Regions from separate parts of the Bacillus cereus group sp. BfR-BA-01383 genome, predicted to be linked through region 2. Evidence: predicted binding sites of a transcription regulator. Region 2 holds the regulator's gene; the other holds the start of a gene.

Region 1 (10,952 bases), on a different contig from region 2:
TTATTGGAATTGTAACGACAGGAAGTGAACTGCTGGAAGTACATGAACAACTGAAAGAAGGGAAGATTCGAAATAGTAACTCCTATATGATAGCTGCTCAAATTGAACGAGTGGGCGGAGTTGTACAGTATTATGGACAATTCGCCGACGATTTGGAGACGTGTTATAACACTGTAAAAAAAGCGATGAAAGAAGTCGATATTTTAATTACAACTGGTGGCGTTTCAGTAGGAGACTACGATTATTTACCGGCTATTTATGGGGAATTACAAGCTAATGTACTTTTTAATAAAATAGCAATGCGACCAGGAAGTGTGACAACTGTAGCTGAGTTAGAAGGAAAATTATTATTTGGACTATCGGGTAATCCTTCTGCTTGTTATGTCGGTTGTGAATTATTTGTTCGACCAGTCATTCAAACATATTTGCATAGGAAAGATCCACACGTATATCGTGCAGAGGCGATTTTACAGAAAGACTTTCCGAAAGCAAACCCATTTGCTCGTTTTGTAAGAGGGAGAGTTGAAATTGTAGATGGCCAATTGCAAGTTACACCAGTTGGCTTAGATAAATCTAGTTCAATTTCTTCACTTGCAGAAGCGAATTCATTTATCGTCCTGCCGGGAGGAACGAGAGGATTTAAAGCAGGAATAACTGTTTCGGTACTGTTATTAGAATCAAATGTAGGAAGCGAGTGGCCATGGGAAGAACCGCTTCGATCGTACAAGTAATAGAAAAATAGATTGGTGGCTTCTAAGTGGATTATGATTTATACAAAGATAAGAGGTGCAAGATGACACATACGTATTATGAAGTAATTGATACACCAATTTCAATTGAAATTGTTACAAGTAAAGTAATTCGGCGTGAGTGTGGTGCGGTTACTACTTTCATTGGTACTGTCAGAGAATTTACGAAAGGACGTCGCACGCTTTATTTAGAGTATGTAGCTTATAAAACAATGGCGGAAAAACAGCTTGAGAAAATTGGTGCCGAAGTAGAAGAGAAGTGGCCTGGGACATATGTGGCAATTACACATCGCATTGGTACATTACAAATTTCTGATTTGGCTGTTGTTGTCGCTGTTGCTACACCACATCGGAAAGCAGCTTATGAAGCGAATGAGTATATTATGGAACGCATAAAACAAGTTGTTCCGATTTGGAAGAAAGAGTTTTGGGAAGATGGTGAGTCATGGATAGGTGATCAGTTAGAGAAAGTAGCATATGTAAATGGCGAGCCTGAAAAGGAGATGAGAACATGATTGAAGTACTATTATTTGCACATTTACAAGAAGAAGCAAGTAAGCCAGCATTACATATAGATTGTGAAAATATTATAGTTGCTGAACTAAAGGAAGTTCTTATTAAGAAATACAACGTAGCGATTTCAAGTGAGATAATGGTCGCTATAAATGAAGAGTATGCAAATGAGGATGACATCATTCAAACTGGTGATGTCGCAGCAATGATTCCGCCAGTAAGTGGTGGTTGATTCTTTTCAGCCTAATCATGTAAGGACGTGATTAGGCTGGAGGGAATGAATATAACTATGCATACATAGGAGGGAACAGGATGAAAAGTCCTAATTTTCAATTAAGTTTACAAACTTCCAATCTAGTTATCGGTTTTATGGTGTGGGTTATTTTATCATCATTAATGCCCTATATTAAAGTTGATATCCCATTAACTGCGGGACAAATTTCTATGGTAACAGCAGTACCGGTTATATTAGGTTCTGTTCTTCGCATTCCGATTGGTTATTGGACAAATCGTTTCGGAGCAAGAAAATTATTCTTTATTAGTTTTATTCTATTATTATTTCCTGTCTTTTATATTAGTGTTGCCAATTCTATGATGGATTTAATTATTGGTGGATTATTTGTCGGAATCGGCGGGGCCGTATTCTCCGTAGGTGTAACTTCTTTACCAAAATACTTTCCGAAAGAGAGTCACGGTTTTGTAAATGGTATTTACGGTGTCGGTAACGCCGGAACAGCAATTACTTCGTTCTTAGCACCTGTTATTGCAACTTCAGTTGGCTGGAGAACGACAGTACAGTGTTATTTAGTTTTACTTGTAGCGTTTGCACTTATGAACTTTTTATTAGGCGATCGTAAGGAGAAAAAGGTGAATACACCATTAATGGAACAAATAAAAGGTGTATATAAAAATGAAAAACTTTGGTTTTTATGTATCTTTTACTTTTTAACATTCGGATCATTTGTCGCATTTACAGTATACTTACCAAACTTTTTAGTATCTCACTTCGGATTAGAGAAAGTAGATGCAGGTATGCGGACAGCAGGATTCATCGTACTCGCAACAATTATGCGCCCGATTGGTGGTTGGCTCGGTGATAAGTTTAATCCATTTAAAATATTAATCTTCGTATTTATCGGTTTAACACTTTCAGGTATTATTTTATCATTTATGCCTAGTATGAATGTGTATACATTTGGTTGCCTACTAGTCGCATTTTGTGCAGGGATTGGAAATGGTACAATCTTCAAACTCGTTCCAATGTACTTCTCTGAACAAGCTGGTATTGTAAATGGACTCGTTTCAGCTTTAGGCGGACTAGGAGGGTTCTTCCCGCCATTAATTTTAACATTACTATTCCAACTGACAGGTCATTATGCAATTGGATTTATGGCATTATCAGAAGTCGCACTTGCTTGTTTAATCATTACAGTGTGGATGTATAGCCAAGAGAAGCTGTTAGTGATGTTAAAGAATAATTAATAGAGAAAAAAGGGTGCCTAATAGAGGCATCCTTTTTTATACTTGAACACGAGAGAAAATGAATTGTTATATCAATATCGTTCTATGGATAACGATATTTTACTTGTATAGTAATAATAAGAACAAACGCCTTTAAAAAACGTTTGTCCAAAGTTAATTACTATTTTAGTTAAGAGATAGATTATAATTTCTGAGTACGAGAAAGTTTTTTTATAAGTTTAGGGAGGACAGATGATAATTCTTGTTTCATACGCTTTGTAAACGATGGATCTTTACCTGAAGTTGAAATCGTTACAACATATTCACCATTGCGTATGACACCTGGTGTGTGAAACGATGATTCTGTACCATCACTTACAACGTTAACCCATTGAAAATCATGGGAGGCCTGTTTGACCATCATATTTACATCATGTTGATTTGTAGCTGCATAAATAAGGTGAGCATCTTTAATATCATCATTAGAAAAAGTTTTTTGCTTCCAATTAATATAAGGAAGTTCCTTCATTTCCTCGCAAATTTCTGGGCTAATAACGGTGACAAAAGCGCCTGTATCTTTTAATCCAGACGCTTTTCGATATGCGATTTTACCTCCACCAATGATAACGACCACTTTATTATGTAGATTAAACATAAGAGGGTACATGTTATACATACACACATTCCTCCATTCGTTCTAATAATGTTAATTTCATATATGTATCAAACTGAAGGCAGTTACAAGTCGTAACGTGATCATATTTTTTTGTATGTAACTTAATTTTTTGAAGCAACAATCCGGTAAAGAGAAGGTACGGCATGACGTATACATGGGACGCAGTCGATGTTATAGTCTTGAGTTCAGCAGTAAAAGAGGGCGTTCCTTTCGTTAAAAAGGAACAATGTACCGACATACCGAGTTTCTGCTCGACAGCTTCTCCGATTTGTTGTAACTCATAAATAGGCTGAGGATCACTGCTACCTCGTCCTACGAGTAAAACGCTACTTCTTTGCATCGGCATAGTTTCACGTATTCTTTTCACTACAAGTTCAACCATATGTGGATGCGTACTAAAAGGTGGGGCAACTGAAAATGTTATATGTGGATATTTCTTTTGCATTTGCTCTATTTCAAAAGGAATATCACGTTTATAGTGAGCTGCCGCAAATAATAAAACAGGTACAATTATTATTTCAGTTGCTCCTTCTATTATTGTTTCTATAACTGCATCCTGAATAGTAGGTGTTGTTAGTTCTAGAAAAGCTATTTTTTGAATTCTTTCGTTACGTTCTTTCATAACAGATTGAATAAAGTGAATGAATTGTTCGTTACCTTCTTGTAGTCGGCTCCCGTGTCCAACATATACAATTCCTTTCATTGTCTCACCATGTCTTTCTTCATAATAATTTCTTGTAAATGATGATCTACGTTATGAAACCCGACTTTATTCGCATATTGTAAAGTTGGAACGTCTGTATACGAGAAGGGAAGAGTAAGAATATCGGTAAAGCCAAGGCGTTTTACTTCTGATAGAAACGTATCAATTGAAGCACGGCCTTCAAATACAATGCTATCCCATGAGAATTCAGAAAGCATACGAGAATGAATTTCATCGAATCGATGATCAATTATATACTCATGAGTCATCATATAGGAGCCTGCACCAATTTTTCCTTGAATGAAAGCAATTCGATTCATGTTCCGGCCTAAATAAACAGTTGTATCGGAAGAGAACTTTGCCTGCTTACTTAAAAGTCCGTATTGCATCAGCTTTTCTTGAGTGACACCGTTCATATACTGCAGTTCTGCCTGTAAGGAACGAATATCTTTATCGTGCTTACTACATGACTGCATCAAGATTTCTACACTTTCAGCTGAACAAAATACAAGGCGATCAACGCTAAAAATCTCATTGATTTGTTCAGAGGTTAGTGTGTATTCTTTCTTTTTGAAAGTTGGAATTTGATATATTTCTGCACCGCATTCTTGTAACATTTGTTTTATTGAACTTTCTTTATTTGTGGCAGCTGAAAATAATACTTTTTTACTGTGCAATGGTTTACATTCTTTCCAAGCGATTTGGTTACGCAAGGAAACGACATCACCAACAATCGTCATAGAAGGATTAGAAATATTTTCGTTTTTGACGATATGAACAATGGTTGCTAGTGTACCTGTGACAACACGCTGCTTTCCCGTTGTGCCCCATTCAATGACTGCTACAGGCGTATCTTCTTTTTTTCCTGATTGTAGTAAGCTTTCACAAATTGTAGGTAAGTTTTTTATACCCATGTAGTAGGCGATCGTGTCGCTATTGTGGGATGAATTATATTTTCCATGATTGGTTAAAGGACCTTTTGCATGTCCAGTTAGTAAAGTCACGCTATTACTGTAGTTACGGTGGGTGAGGGGGATACCTGCATAGCTACTAGCGGCGATGCTAGATGTAATACCTGGTACGATTTCATATGGAACATTCGCTGCTGCTAAAGTTTCTGCTTCTTCACCAACACGGCCAAAAATAGATGGATCCCCGCCCTTTAAGCGGACAACGGTTTTTCCTTCTTTCGCAAATTGAAGGAGATGGGCATTAATCATTTCTTGTCGCATAGTATGATTTTTCGGCATTTTACCGCAATAAATAAGTTCACAAGTTTGCTTTGTATAGTTAAGAAAAGTAGGGTTCAATAAGCGGTCATATAAGACAATATCTGCACGCTTTAAGCAATCTATCGCTTTTTTAGTAATAAGCCCTTCATCACCTGGTCCTGCACCAACTAAATATACATATCCGTTCATATTCGCACCTCGTCTATTTTTATTTAAAAGGAAGCCAGGGGAGGCTTCCTTTTGTAAGTTACATGTATATATAAATATCACCGTCAATTACTTCTACTTCGTAAGTTTGAATACAACCATCATCAGGTTTTTGAACTTCACCTGTTAGTAATGAAATTTTCCAATCATGTAGTGGGCAAAAGACGAATTCTCCAGATACAATACCTTCCGCTAACGGTCCATTTTTATGGGGGCAACGATTTTCTACAGCTCGAATATCGCCATTTGAGAGACGGAATAGGGCGATAGACATACCTTTCATTTGCACCTCTTTCCCAATTTGAATAGGAAGGTCTTCTGCACGCATAATTTTTATTTTTTCTTTCGTTTGTAACATATAGTGCACGCTCCTTATTTTACAGTTTCTACTTCATACATCGCTTTTAATGATTTCGTTTCTAGTGCTTGTCCCCATGCTTCCGTATATGTACTACGAGCTGTTTGGAAACGTTCATTTAGCATAGTGACCATACTTGTATCTTGTAGTATTTCTTTTATGTGATCGAAGCCTAATCGTTCTGTCCAGTAGGCAGTGCGTTCTCCGTAAATACCAGTTTCACGATAATATTGCATGTAAGCTGTAGCGATGTGAAGGACATCGTCTTCAGTAGGGACAATCATTACAAAATCAGCTTCACGTACTTCCGTACCACCATTTCCGCCGATATACAGTTGATATCCATTTTCGACACAAACAACACCAAAATCTTTTGTAAGTACTTCAGCACAGTTACGTGGACAACCCGTTACACCCATCTTCATTTTATGAGGTGTATCTACCATTTCTAATGATTGTTCAAGTAGCATACCAAGTCCTAATGAATCTTTCGTTCCGAAACGACAGAAGCGAGAACCAACACATGATTTTACATTACGAAGGGATTTTGAATACGCATATCCAGAAGTCATATTTAAGTCAGACCATACGTTAGGTAAATCTTGTTTCTTAACACCATATAAGCCGATTCGGCTTGCACCTGTAATTTTCACAAGAGGAACATCATATTTTTTCGCAACTTCAGCGATTTTCATTAAATCATCTGCTGTTGTAACGCCTCCGTACATACGTGGAATAACAGAAAATGTACCATCATGCTGGATGTTACCATTCATTCTTTCATTAACGTAACGGGATGATTTATCATCTGCATATTCTTCTGGAATCGCCATACGTAAATAGTAATTTAAAGCAGGACGACACTTCGAACAGCCATCTTCATGTGCAAAACCAAGAACATTTCGTACTTCTTTTGGTGATTTTAAACCTTTCTCATGAATCGCCGCTACGACTTCATCACGTGATAAAGTTGTACATCCACACATACCGGCAGACTGTGCTGAGGCATCAAATGCATCTCCAAGTGTATGAGATAAAACCTGTTCCACAAGCGGACGACATTTACCACAAGACCCTGCGGCTTTCGTACAGCCTTTAACTTCTTCAAAAGTAGTTAACTCTTGTTCTAAAATGGCATGAACGATTGTACCTTTCGTAACGCCATTACATCCGCAAATAGTGTCATCGGCACTCATTGTAGCAACGTTAAGTTCACTTTCTTCACCAGCCTTGTGAAGAAGGGAAGCGGCTGTATATTCTTGTATATCTTCTTCTTTCTTTAACATGCTAAAGAGGCGTGTACCATCAGCGGTATCACCGTATAAAACGATACCAACGACTTTATTGTCACGAATTAATACTTTTTTATAGGAACGTTTACATTCATCAAAGATTGATATTGCTTTCGTTTGATCATCTTCATAAATTTGGCCAGCAGAGAATAAGTCACAACCTGCGACTTTTAATTGTGTACCGACGATACTGCCCGCATATCCATCAGTTTGTAAATTCGTTATATGTTTTGCTAATATTGCACCTTGTTCATAAAGGGGGGCAACAAGTCCATATGCGATACCGTCATGTTCCGCACATTCTCCAACTGCATAAATGGATTCATCATTTGTTAGCATATAGTCATTGACTACAATGCCGCGATTTACAAGTAAACCAGCATCTTTTGCTATTTGAGTATTCGGACGTATTCCAACAGCCATTACGATTAAATCACAGTCTACAACTTCACCATCTTCAAATTGAATACCCTCAACATGGTCTGTACCAAGAATTTTTACAGTTTTCTTTTCCATGAGGAATTTCATGCCTTGCGCTTCTAAATCTTCACGTAGTAAGGAAGCTGCTTTAGCATCTAACTGTTGCTCCATTAAGCTCGGCATTAAATGAACAACATATACGTCCATTCCTAAGTCAATAAGACCTCTTGCGGCTTCTAAACCAAGTAATCCACCACCAATGACAACGGCCTTTTTCTTATCTTTAGCAGTATTAATCATAAATTGTGTATCTTCAATTGTTCGAAATCCTGTTACACCAGGAAGGATAGAGCCTTCAACAGGCAAAATAAAAGCGCTAGAACCTGTTGCGATAATGAGTTTGTCATATGTAAGAGTACGATTTGTTTCTGTGACAAGGACTTTTTCTTCTCGGTTAATACTTTGAACTCTTTCGTTTGTATATAAAGTTATTCCATTTTCTGCGTACCAACTATATTCATTCATAATGATATCTTGCATATTTGTTTTACCTTGTAGAACATGAGAGAGCATAATGCGATTGTAGTTTGGATGCGGTTCATCTCCAAAAATAGTAATTTCATATAAATCACTATCATGTTTTAATATTTCTTCCATACAGCGTATTCCAGCCATACCATTTCCGATCATAACTAAGCGTTTTTTCATATTCATTTCCCCTTTTATGTGAAATGTTGAGCAAATAATTATATTTCCATTATAGAAAATCAAAAAAGGGGGAGATGTGATATTTATCACATTTTTATAATGATTCACAAATTGTTTAAATTCGGATGTATGTGAAGGGAGAAGTGGAAAGGATATTTGGTTATGTGGAGTTTGAATATTTTTTACACAATGAAAAAGCAGGGCATAAGCATGTATACTCATGTCCTGCTTTTTATTTATGCTTTCGTAATTGCACGCGGAAATAAAATGTTATTTTCTAAATGAATATGCTCAAATAAATCAGATTCTAGAGCTTCAAGGCGTTGGTAAACAAGGCGATAAGTACCGCAAGCTCCTTCTGGAGGAGTAAAGTCATTTGTCACTTTACGAAGTTCTTTAATAATATTACCGGCGTGGTTATGCTCATTTTCCAACTCATCTACTACTTTACGTAATTTTGCATAGTTTTCATCAGTTGGATTTTGTTCGAATTCTAAAATTAATGGGAAATCTTCCGTTTCTTCTTTAATTAAATGCTGTTCGAGTTCCATCTTTAGTTCATGAAATAGCTTATGAATTTGAGCTAAATGAGGCTGACTTGCTCCATGGACACGTAACACTTTCGTCACATAAGGACTTAATTGCGGCAACTCTTCATTTAAATAACGATGATGCTTATTTATAACATAAACAATCAATTCACGATAAGAAGCATTTTTCCAATCAATTTCAGATTCGTTTAATAGTTTCGTTTTATGATAAAGCGTATTTAACTCTGTGATTACCTCTGATGCTGATAATTTTCTTTCATTAATTGCATCAATAAGTGGTTTATTACCACCACAACAAAAGTCTATTCTATATGATTTAAAAAGATCACTAGCTTTCGGAAATTGTGTAACAATCTCACCGACAATAGAAGTTTCAGTAAATGTATGTTCCATATGAATGCCTCCATAAAGTTTAATGTGATAACTAAACCAAGAATAGCAATAAATTAAAATGAGTGTGGTGATATAAATCACTTATTATGTGTCATTTTTGAGAATAATAATATGAAATTTATTTAAGAACGCATCTGAAAAAAGGGGAAGAGGTATTAAATGTAAGACATTACAGTAATAAAAAAGAAGCTTCTACTAAGCTTCTTTTTTATTACTATTTTTCGCATGCAACTCCATCGCCGTCTTTATCTAGTTTACGGTTATATCCTGGTTGATCTTTATATAAAGGAGCTTTGCCGGCAGCTCTAACTGCATCACAATTTTGGTAGTATGCATTACTAGTATTTCCCGCAGCTGGTTGTGTTTGAGCTTGCTGTGCTTTTTGCTGCTCTTCTTGTTGTTTACGAGCTTGTTCATCAGCCTGACGTTTCTGCTCTTCTTGTTGTTTACGAGCTTGTTCATCAGCCTGACGTTTCTGTTCTTCTTGCTTTTTACGAGCTTGTTCATCAGCCTGACGTTTCTGTTCCTCTTGTTGTTTACGAACTTGTTCATCAGCCTGACGTTTCTGTTCCTCTTGTTGTTTACGAGCTTGTTCATCAGCCAGGCGTTTCTGTTCTTCTTGTTGTTTACGAGCTTGTTCATCGGCTTGGCGTTTCTCATCTTCTTGCTTACGAGCTTGTTCATCGGCTTGGCGTTTTTCGTCTTCTTGCTTACGAGTTTTTTCGTCCGCTTCTTTCTTTTCTAGTTCTTTTTTCTTTTCGTTATCTTTTTGTTCTTCATTGTTTGAGGCAACTTTTTGGCTAGTTGCTGTTGTTTTTTCAGGAGAAGGGGCTGAAATACTTGAGAACGTAACAAAAAGGACAAATAATACAGCTGTAATTATAAATTGTTTTTTTGCTACACCTGTTTTCTTAATAACAGATAATATTGCAAGAACAAGGAAGAAAATAAATAGAATGAAACTTAAAGTAGAAAAAAACTCGGCGACTGGGTGTTCCGATTTTGTTGTGCCGGTCATTATTAACATAATTGAAATCATAAAAAGAATAACTGTAGGACGCCCATATTGTTTTGCTTTTCCATTTTTCTTAAAGAATGAAATGATACATAAGATTAAAAGAATGATAGCAATTAAAAATAAAGCTACGCCAATATTACTCAAAATAGCCATTTTCATACCTCCATTTGTAAGATTTTCTCTATTGATTATATAGGAATGTATTGGATAATACACGTTTAATATAAATTTAGAAAATTAATGTTATTAATAGATATAAAAACATTTGTATTTCATATAAGGAAAAATAGATATAATTCCTATTACTTTTTAGCAACTAAAGTGGATGATGTTATTACGTTGAAAGTACTAATTACAGCAGGAATAGCCAGTTTATTTTTAGCTTTAGGTGTACCGAGATGTTCTTAATTTAAATCTCTATAGAAGAAGGGGAAGGGATAAGATCCTACATCTCCTTCTTTTACATAATATAATTATGTAAACTTAAATATTGTTTTTGTAATAGCACATTTAAAATGGACATGCATATACTATAATGTTTCATTGGTTGTTAGTGATGAACGATAGTTTTAATCAATGTATCCAGTGATATTCTTTTAAGTTACGAAAATAAAAGAGGTGCTATTATATATGAAAAGACGAACATTTGATATTCCAGTAGCATTGCGAAG
Region 2 (10,952 bases):
ACGCTCGGAAATCCTTAAGATTTTCTGAAGACGCAAAAAAGGTCTAGACTCCCCTTAAGTCTAGACCTTTCAAAAACCCCTCTTATTTACGAACGTAGATGAAATATAGTACGAATAAAACTCCCATAACATACATAATTGGATGAACCTCTTTACGACGACCACTCACAACCATTGTAATTGGATAGAAGATAAATCCTATCGCGATTCCCGTTGCGATACTATACGTAAGTGGCATAGAGATGATTGTAAAGAATGCTGGTACTGCAATCTCGAATTTCTTCCAATCAATTTCTCCTAAAGATGAAACCATCAAGATTCCTACAATAATTAATGCTGGCGCTGTTACAGCTGGTGTTACAACACTTAATAATGGTGAGAAAAAAAGTGCCAGTAAGAAGAATCCTGCTGTTACAACTGCTGTAAATCCAGAACGTCCTCCTGCCGCTACCCCTGCAGACGATTCAATGTAAGACGTTGTTGTTGATGTACCTAAGATCGCACCGATTACAGTTGCAATCGCATCTGCAAATAATGCTTTTCCCGCACGTGGTAATTTATTGTTCTTCATTAATCCTGCTTGATTCGCAACCGCTACAAGCGTACCTGCTGTATCAAAGAAGTCGATGAAGAAGAACGTTATAATAACAATCCCCATTTGAACAGTGAAAATATCTCCGAAGTGTGTTAACGCCACACCGAACGTTGGTTCTAGACTCGGTATTGCTCCCACTACAGCTTTCGGAGTATCGATTAATCCTGTTGCCACTCCTAAGATTGCTGTAAGAATCATACCGTAGAATACTGCACCATTGATTTTCTTAATCATGAAGATGATTGTAATAACAACTCCGAAGATCGCTAGTAACGTTGTGCCCTTTGTTAAGTCCCCCAACCCAACAAGAACAGCATCATTCTTTACGATAATTCCGGCATTTTGGAATCCAAGGAATGCAATGAACAATCCGATACCTGCTGCTACTGCAAACTTTAACTCTGATGGAATTGCATTAATGATTTTTTCACGAATACCTGAAGCTGTAAGAATAATAAAGATAATACCTGACATTAACGTTCCTGCAATTGCTGTTTGCCACGGAATCCCCATCGTTAACACTGCTGTATAAGCAAAGAACGCGTTAATTCCCATACCTGGCGCTAAAGCAATTGGATACTTCGCGAAAATCCCCATAATTAGCGAACCAATCGCCGCTGCTAATGCTGTAGCAACAAATACTGCACCTGGATCCATTCCTGTACCTGCCGGTAACCCTTTAACATTTCCAAGCGACAGCGTAGCAGGATTGACAAATAGTACGTAAGCCATAGATAGAAATGTCGTTAACCCTGCTATGAACTCAGTCTTATAATTTGTACCGAGTTCATCAAACTGAAAATAGCGTTTCATCTTACGTTTCCCCCGTTATATGATTACTCGCCGTATTTCACCCTAGCCCTCTTTTATCTATAAGAATAAAAAAGGCTTCCATTGCATATACATGGAAGCGTTCTATAAACAAAGACAAGTTTCCCCTCATCTTTATACAAACGCCTCGTAGTCAAGCCATTTACGGTAGCTAGGTAGAAACTTTCGGGCCATATCCCCGATATTATACGACGGCATAATATTCACTTTTCGTTTGAATTACATACTCATATTAACTCGAGGAAGTGGTTTTGTCAATTTAAAAACGAACATTATTTAAAATTTTTATGTTTTCGTTCGCTATAAAAGCTTTTTGCGCACCAATTTCTTCTTATTACCATTACTTTTTGGTTTATATATGTATAATCACTGAAAAAATGTTCTAACTTATTAACTGTAAGTTAGAACATTTTTTCATACTCTACATTCTCTAACTCATATTCATCTAACCATGTATGCCATAATTCAATATCCTTTTAAGGTATAGTAATGCTATTTAAATACTCTTTCACATACTGTGGTAGTAGCTTACTATTATTATTTTCTATCTTATAAATGTTTTTCTTCTTTGAGTAGTATCTGACCAATTGATTTTGATGATCTTCGTAAATTAAAAGATGCCCCTCTTCACCATCAACATTAATAAGGAATATCTTTTCATTTTTATCCAATGCTAACCCTTTTAACATTCCTCCAAAGAGATGATGTAACTCCTTCTCTTTATAGCCTAGTCCTAGCAAATCATTAAATGATTTAATGTTGTCATTATCGCTTTTTAAAATAGGTAGTTCAACATCCGTAGCCAAGAGGTTATATATACTCATCATCCCTCTAACGCATTATCTTCAACACACGCAAACATTTAACTCTTTTTTGGCTACAATTTATAAAAAAAGCTATAAACCTTATTAAAAAGGTTTATAGCTCATTTTTACTATTCCCACTCAATAGTTGCTGGTGGCTTACTCGTTACATCATACACGATACGGTTAACGTGTTTTACTTCGTTTACGATACGTACAGAGATTTTCTCCAATACGTCCCAAGGGATACGTGCCCAGTCAGCTGTCATACCGTCGATAGATGTTACTGCACGGATACCTACTGTGTAATCGTAAGTACGCTCGTCACCCATAACACCTACGCTACGCATACCAGGAAGCGCAGTGAAGTATTGCCAAATCTCGCGGTCTAATCCTGCTTTAATAATTTCTTCACGTAAAATCGCATCAGATTCACGAACGATTTCTAATTTCTCTTCTGTGATTTCACCTAATACACGAATACCAAGACCTGGTCCTGGGAATGGTTGACGCCATACGATTTCATCAGGAATTCCTAGTTCTGATCCTAATACACGTACTTCATCTTTAAATAAAGTGTTTAAAGGCTCAATTAATTTGAACTGCATGTCTTCTGGAAGTCCACCAACGTTATGGTGAGATTTAATTGTTTGTGCAGTTGCTGTACCACTTTCAACGATGTCCGTGTAAAGTGTACCTTGCGCTAGGAAGTCCATTCCTTGTAATTTAGAAGCTTCATCATCAAATACGTAAATGAATTCGTTACCGATGATTTTACGTTTTTGCTCTGGATCTTCTACACCTTTTAACTTGTTCATGAAGCGCTCTTGTGCATCCACTTTAATAACGTTCATATGGAAGCCTTCGCTAAATGTTTTCATAACGCCTTCCGCTTCGCCTTTACGAAGTAAGCCGTGGTCAACGAAAATACATGTTAATTGATCACCGATTGCTTTATGAATTAATACTGCTACAACAGAAGAGTCTACACCGCCACTAAGTGCGCATAGTACTTTTTTGTCTCCAACAGTTTCACGGATCTTTTCTAATTCTACTTCGATAAAGTTCTCCATGTTCCATCCTTCAGAACAACCACATACGCCGAATACGAAGTTTTTAATTAAATCGTTACCGTGCTCAGAGTGACGTACTTCTGGGTGGAATTGTACACCGTATAAGTTTTTCGCTTCATTGCTCATACCAGCAATTGGGCAAGATTCACTTGTTGCGTCTACTACGAATCCTTCAGGTAAACCAGTTACTAAGTCACCATGACTCATCCATACAACTTGCTCTTCTGGAAGGTTCGCATATAATTTTGATTCATTCTCTACTTTAAGAACAGCTTTTCCGTACTCACGGTGGTTTGCACGTTCTACTTTACCACCGAATTGTTGTGTCATAAGCTGCATACCGTAACAAATACCGAAAATCGGTAATCCTAGTTCAAAGATTTTTTCATCACAATGTAATGCACCTTCACCGTATACACTATTTGGTCCACCAGAGAAAATGATCCCTTTTGGATTCATTGCTTTAATTTCTTCTGCAGTAATTGTATGTGGATGAAGTTCACTGTATACACCGAACTCACGAATTCGACGTGCTATTAACTGATTGTACTGACTCCCAAAATCTAAAACGATAATTGTATCATGCTGTTTCTTCAAAATAATCACCCCAACGTTAGTTCTCGTATATAAATATTTTCACCAATTTAGGCGAAAAGCATTACCAATATAATAAAAAAAGCCAGTCCTCCGCCTCTAGTCTCATAACAAAGAAAAGGCAGGGGTCTGGCTTTATAAAGAAAGATAGTCTCCGCTCTTTATAAATATAAGACACACTGCCTTCATAGTCAGGTTGTTTACGGTAACCCGGTAGAGACTCTCAAACCATATCATTGAGGATATATGAAGGATCGTTTTATATTATCTTCCTAGATTCTAACAATGAAGTATCAATATGGTCAAGAGAGAAAGCGACAAAATTCTACAGAAATTAATTTCCTGCCCTCAAAAACATGAAAAAAACATCCACTTCTATATAGAAGTGGATGTTTTCGAGCAAACGGAATTACATCATTCCGCCCATACCGCCCATGCCCATGCCGCCCATGTCAGGCATTCCAGCAGCACCAGCTGGTTCTGGCTTGTCAGCAACTACAGCTTCAGTTGTTAAGAACATAGCTGCAACAGATGCTGCGTTTTGAAGTGCAGAACGAGTTACTTTAGCTGGATCTACGATACCAGTTTCAAGCATGTTAACCCATTCGCCAGTAGCTGCGTTGAAACCAACGCCTACTTTTTCGCCTTTTAGACGCTCTACAACTACAGATCCTTCTAGACCAGCGTTGATTGCGATTTGACGAACTGGCTCTTCTAGTGCACGAAGTACGATATTGATACCTGTTGCTTCGTCGCCTTCAGCTACGATAGAAGCTACTTTCGTGTATACGTTCATAAGTGAAGTACCACCACCTGCAACGATACCTTCTTCTACTGCTGCACGAGTTGAGTTAAGTGCATCTTCAATGCGAAGTTTGCGCTCTTTTAACTCAGTTTCAGTTGCTGCACCTACTTTAATTACTGCTACGCCGCCCGCAAGTTTCGCAAGACGCTCTTGTAATTTTTCACGATCGAATTCAGAAGTTGTTTCTTCTAATTGCGCACGGATTTGACCAATGCGAGCTTCGATTTGTTGTGAATTTCCAATACCTTCAACTACAGTTGTGTTTTCTTTCGTTACAACGATTTTACCAGCGCGTCCTAAAGATTCAACTGTAGCAGATTTTAAGTCACGTCCTAATTCTTCAGTGATTACTTCGCCACCAGTTAAGATTGCGATATCTTCTAGCATTGCTTTACGACGGTCACCAAATCCAGGAGCTTTAACAGCTACTACATTGAATGTACCACGAAGTTTGTTCACTACTAATGTAGCTAACGCTTCGCCTTCTACATCTTCAGCAATGATAAGAAGTGGTTTACCTTGTTGTACCACTTGCTCTAATACTGGTAAGATTTCTTGAATGTTAGAAATCTTCTTGTCAGTAATTAAGATATATGGGTTATCAAGAACTGCTTCCATTTTGTCAGAATCAGTAATCATGTAAGGAGATGCATATCCACGATCAAATTGCATACCTTCTACTACGTCTAATTCTGTTGTGAATCCTTTAGATTCTTCTAAAGTAATAACGCCGTCGTTACCAACGCGCTCCATTGCTTCAGCGATTAATTGACCTACTTCTTCGTCAGCCGCAGAAATAGCAGCTACTTGTGCGATTGAAGATTTACCTTCGATTGGTTTAGAAATCGCTTTTAATTCTTCAATTGCAGCAGTAACAGCTTTTTCGATACCTTTACGAAGACCCATTGGGTTAGCTCCTGCTGTTACGTTTTTAAGACCTTCACGAATCATAGCTTGCGCTAATACAGTTGCAGTTGTTGTTCCGTCACCAGCTACATCATTTGTTTTGCTAGCAACTTCTGCTACTAATTTTGCACCCATGTTTTCGAATGCATCTTCTAATTCGATTTCTTTTGCGATCGTTACACCATCATTTGTAATAAGTGGTGAACCGAATTTTTTCTCAAGTACAACGTTACGACCTTTTGGTCCAAGCGTTACTTTTACTGCATTTGCAAGAGTGTCGACACCGCGAAGCATCGAACGACGTGCTTCTTCACTAAATTTAATATCTTTTGCCATAATAATTGACCCCCTTGGATTTTTTAAGATTTATATAATTAACCGATAACCGCTAAAATGTCACTTTCACGTAAAATCAAGTACTCTTTACCTTCGTATTTCACTTCAGTACCTGCATATTTTGAGAAGATGATAAGATCACCTGCTGCTACCTCTAAAGCAACACGCTCACCATTTTCAAGCACTCGACCAGTACCTGCTGCAACTACTTTACCCTCTTGTGGTTTTTCTTTTGCAGTGTCTGGTAATACAATACCACTTGCTGTTTTTTCTTCTGCTTGAACAAGCTCAATTACAACGCGATCACCTAATGGCTTTAGCATGAACAATAACCTCCTCATTTTGTTATGTAAATTTTATTTATTAGCACTCAAGTCACCCGAGTGCTAACACACTTATAATAATAAATAATCTCAATTTCTTTTGCAAGTAAAAAAATCATAATTTTTTCGCAAATTACTATATATACTTTTCTATATAAAATCCTTCTTCTACTACCTTTACTATATGAATCGTTGTTTCCACCACTCGTATGTTACAATATGAAAGACACCCTAAGTTGTTTTCGCTACACACACAACTTTTTCCTGTCTTCTATTTTAATTTCAAATACAGATTTACAAAAAAATCATAATTCGAATGAAAGTTTATATGATAGGTAGCATATTTACATGTTATCCTACTTTATCTCATACACTAGAGTTAGAAAGGATGGTTAAACCATTTGAAGAAACAATATTGGTGGGTTATCGTTACATACATTTTAATGCAGTTATCTGGAATTGTTGGATTACCATTACTCTTAAAAACAGGTCTCTATGATAATAGAGGATTTACCACCGAGGAAAAGGGACAAATCATAACTGGCCATTGGGCGATTATTAGCTTTTTCATTGCATTATGCGTTGTACTTTGGTTACTCAGAACAGACATTCGCGATCGACATTTAGATAAAATGCGCTCTACTGTTCCAGCTACAATTGGATGGATTTTTATCGGGTTCTTCTTAGCATTTTTCTCACAAAGTATCGCTGGTATGATTGAAATGTATTTACTGGACATTAAGCCTGGATCTGAAAATACAGCAAGGCTGATGGACATAGCAAGAACCACACCTTGGTTCCTTATTGTTGTATCTATAATCGGACCTATCTTAGAAGAAATCGTATTTAGAAAAATTTTATTTGGTACACTTTATAAGAAGTTTAACTTCTTTATTGCCGCTATCATTAGTTCTCTTGTATTTGCGGCGATTCATTTTGATTTTACTCACTTATTGGTATACACTGCTATGGGGCTCGTATTCGCCTTTTTATATGTAAAAACGAAGCGTATTATCGTTCCAATTGCAGCTCATGTTTTGATGAATACACTCGTTGCAGTCGCTCAAATTGCAGTAAGCAATGAGCAAATTCAAGAAATGATTAAAGAAGCTGAGAAAATGCAAGGCTTTATCGGAGGATTTTTAGTATGAGAAACTCACCATTGTTCATGGCTGCATTGTACTTCCTTCTTGGATGTATCTTTACACGTTTCGCCATTACGAACGTAACAGATACAATCTGGAATATGTGGACAATACTATTTGCAGTGATGGCAACAATTGATTTTAATTTGGCACTTCGCCTTATATTAGTCAAATTCACAAAGAAAAAACAATAATAAAACGCAGAGGTCGCTTCCTCTGCGTTTTATTGTGGATAATTTTTCAAAAAGTAAACAAGTGTTTGTAACTCTACAGCTAAATCAATATGATGAATTCTTATATTTTCTGACACATTTAAGCGTGCTGGTGTAAAATTTAAAATACCATGCACGTTCGTTTCTGCCAATCTATCTGCCACAGATTGTGCTACTGTAGCCGGTACTGTTAATATTGCCACTTGTATATCAGTTGATAAACGTTCTTCTAATTCATCTAAATGATATACAGGAATGCCCCCGATTTCTGTTCCAACTTTCTCTTCACTAACGTCAAATGCCATCTCAATTTTTGTATTATTGTTTTTCGTGAAATTATAATGTAAGAAAGCGGTCCCTAAATTACCTACTCCAATAAGTGCTACACGTGTTATATCATCTTGGTCGAGTGTTTCACGGAAAAATGATAATAAATAATTTACGTTATATCCATACCCTTTTTTCCCTAACGCTCCAAAATATGAAAAATCTCTTCGAATAGTTGCGGAATCAACCTTTACCGCTTCACTCAATTCGGCTGATGAAACACGTTGCTTACCAGAAAGAGATAAGTTTTGGATAAATCGATAGTATAGAGGCAATCGTTTGGCAGTGGCTTGTGGAATTTTTTGCTGATCCATATAACCTCTCCTCTCTTCCTATCTTTATTCATATACTTGAATCAAATACAGAAGTTTAGCACTCATGAATTTCCTTGTATAATAAAGAGAAGAAGTATTCTCTCTTTATTTTAAACTATACACTATTTTTAGTATGATTGAGAAATATAAACATGGCAAAGTTAAGAAATTATTTGAGGTGAAAACATTGATTTTATTACAAGTAAACGGACTTTCGAAATTATACGGTGCAGAAACGATTCTTGCAAACATAAAATTGGAAGTACAAACGAAAGATCGTATCGCATTAGTCGGACGAAATGGGGCCGGAAAATCTACATTATTAAAAATAATAGCTGGTGAGCTATCTCATGATGGTGGTGAAATTATAAAACCGAAAGATGTCTCAATGGGGTATTTAGCTCAAAATACCGGATTAGAAACGTCTTTAACAATTTGGGATGAAATGTTAACCGTCTTTACACATTTACAGCAAATGGAGACAAAACTTCGAAGGCTAGAGCAAGAGATGGGAAAAGAAGAAAACTTTTCGAATGCGGCTACATACGAAAAATTATTAGCTGATTATGACCAACTACAATTAGATTATAAAGATCAAGGTGGCTATCAGTACGAAGCAGATATTCGTTCAATTTTAAGCGGCCTTGGTTTTCCAGTTGAAACGCACCAGACGACGATTTCTACATTAAGCGGTGGGCAAAAAACACGATTAGCTCTTGGTAAATTATTATTAACGAAACCAGACTTACTTATTTTAGACGAGCCTACAAACCATTTAGACATCGAAACATTAACATGGCTTGAACAATATTTACAAGGTTATCCTGGTGCGATACTAATCGTTTCCCATGACCGTTATTTCTTAGACAAACTCGTTACACAAGTATATGAAATTTCGAATAAAGAGAGTAGACGATTTGTTGGTAACTACAGTAAATATTTAGATTTAAAATCAGCTTTATACGAGCAAGAAATGAAACGTTACGAAAAACAACAAGATGAAATCGCCAAGCTTGAAGACTTCGTTCAAAAAAATATAGCTCGTGCATCTACGACAAAACGTGCGCAAAGCCGTCGTAAACAATTGGACCGAATGGAATTATTAACAAGACCATTAGGCGATTCTAAGTCAGCATCCTTCCACTTCGATATCGAAAAACAAAGTGGGAATGATGTTTTACAAGTAAAAGATGCAGCCATTGGCTATGATGGAGAACCTATTATTGAACATGTAACTATGCGCTTAACTCGCGGAGATAGTGTTGCCTTAGTTGGACCTAACGGAATTGGAAAATCTACATTATTAAAATCCATTGTGAATAAGTTACAACTCTTACACGGAGATGTTGCTTTCGGTTCAAATGTATCTGTTGGTTATTATGATCAGGAACAAGCAAACTTAACATCTTCTAAACGCGTGTTAAATGAACTATGGGATGAATATCCACTGCAACCTGAAAAAGAGATCCGCACTATACTCGGCAACTTCTTATTCACAGGGGATGATGTATTAAAACCAGTATCTTCTCTTAGTGGTGGACAAAAAGCTCGATTAGCTCTCGCAAAACTTATGATGCAAAAATCAAATTTATTAATTCTCGATGAACCTACGAACCATCTTGATTTAAATAGTAAAGAGATTTTGGAGAATGCTTTAATTGATTATCCAGGGACTCTTCTATTCGTCTCACATGACCGCTACTTTATTAATCGTGTAACAACAACTGTTATTGAGTTATCAACAGAAGGTGCACAGGAATATTTAGGGGATTACGATTACTACGTTGAAAAGAAAAACGAAATGATTGAACGTGCAGAGCTTGAACAGCAAGAAAATGACACACCTGTTCAAAAGGTGGTTGCACAAGAAAAGTTAAATTATCTAGAAGAAAAAGAGCGTAAAAAACTAGAGCGTCAACGCACTAGAAAAATTGAAGAACTGGAACAAAATATCGTAGAATTTGAAGAAGAAATTGCTACGTTAGAAGATCAGCTTTGCTTACCAGAAATATATGCCGATTATGAAAAGACTAGTGAAATTACAACTAAAAAGCAAACACTACAAGAACAACTTGAAGCTTGTATGGCAGAATGGGAAGAACTGCATTTATAAGAGCATTTTAATAAGAAGGATGTCTCATAAGTCGAGATTTTTGACTATGCGACATCCTTTTTATTTTCTAGTTGGAAGCAACTTCATGGTACATGAACAATTTTTCAAATATATCTACCACAAATTGAAATATATCAACGATTTTTCAAATATATCCATCATAACTCTAAATATATCAACGATTCGACAGAGAATATCGATTTACCGACAAAGTTTGACATTGGTACCGATCCACGTATTAATAGAAGATTATCCCGAAATATCTTTTCTGATATTCACCTCTATTTTATTTCCCAGAAAAAGATATATCAAAGGTCAGACTTCATCTATTTTATCCACAACGTTATACACATATCCACCTTTATAATATAAACCTCAAAATAACTTTTCCACATTATCCACAGAAAAGAAAAAAGTTATCAACATTTTATATACACAATAAAACCCATATTATCAACAGATAATACGGGTTTTATCCACAGTCTGTGGTTAATTTTGTGCATAACTAGGCTTCAATATCTAATCCTGGATTTGCATTTAAAGCTAATGTTGCACGCTTTCCTTGTTCATAAGCA

The links. Region 2 encodes Rex, which represses fermentation and respiration genes when NADH is low (regulators of the CRP and FNR family bind a similar motif). Its sites were predicted from a motif close to TTGTGAAATATTTCACAA; they were not measured.
Region 1: nirB (NADPH-nitrite reductase large subunit) is a predicted target of Rex. The motif match lies at 8,394-8,411, and genes of this name have one in related genera.

The regions. Positions count from the first base shown of each region.
Region 1 covers NZ_JAKUFP010000005.1:128,937-139,888, forward strand. Annotated here, with positions in the region: gene MR065_RS07510 (molybdopterin molybdotransferase MoeA) at 1-731, shown strand, start outside; gene MR065_RS07515 (molybdenum cofactor biosynthesis protein MoaE) at 794-1,264, shown strand; gene moaD (molybdopterin converting factor subunit 1) at 1,261-1,494, shown strand; gene narK (nitrate transporter NarK) at 1,575-2,744, shown strand; gene MR065_RS07530 (precorrin-2 dehydrogenase) at 2,926-3,399, opposite strand; gene MR065_RS07535 (sirohydrochlorin chelatase) at 3,392-4,102, opposite strand; gene MR065_RS07540 (uroporphyrin-III C-methyltransferase) at 4,099-5,523, opposite strand; gene nirD (nitrite reductase small subunit NirD) at 5,582-5,899, opposite strand; gene nirB (NADPH-nitrite reductase large subunit) at 5,914-8,319, opposite strand; gene ric (iron-sulfur cluster repair di-iron protein) at 8,556-9,263, opposite strand; gene MR065_RS07560 (excalibur calcium-binding domain-containing protein) at 9,478-10,434, opposite strand; partial or broken gene exsG (exosporium protein ExsG) at 10,585-10,689, shown strand; gene MR065_RS07570 (hypothetical protein) at 10,912-10,952, shown strand, end outside.
Region 2 covers NZ_JAKUFP010000055.1:2,564-13,515, forward strand. Annotated here, with positions in the region: gene MR065_RS25610 (NCS2 family permease) at 83-1,408, opposite strand; purine riboswitch at 1,537-1,638, opposite strand; gene MR065_RS25615 (hypothetical protein) at 1,903-2,250, opposite strand; gene guaA (glutamine-hydrolyzing GMP synthase) at 2,361-3,899, opposite strand; purine riboswitch at 4,065-4,166, opposite strand; gene groL (chaperonin GroEL) at 4,306-5,943, opposite strand; gene groES (co-chaperone GroES) at 5,982-6,266, opposite strand; gene MR065_RS25635 (CPBP family intramembrane glutamic endopeptidase) at 6,668-7,417, shown strand; gene MR065_RS25640 (YdiK family protein) at 7,414-7,605, shown strand; gene MR065_RS25645 (redox-sensing transcriptional repressor Rex) at 7,635-8,264, opposite strand; gene MR065_RS25650 (ABC-F family ATP-binding cassette domain-containing protein) at 8,452-10,377, shown strand; gene tsaD (tRNA (adenosine(37)-N6)-threonylcarbamoyltransferase complex transferase subunit TsaD) at 10,883-10,952, opposite strand, start outside.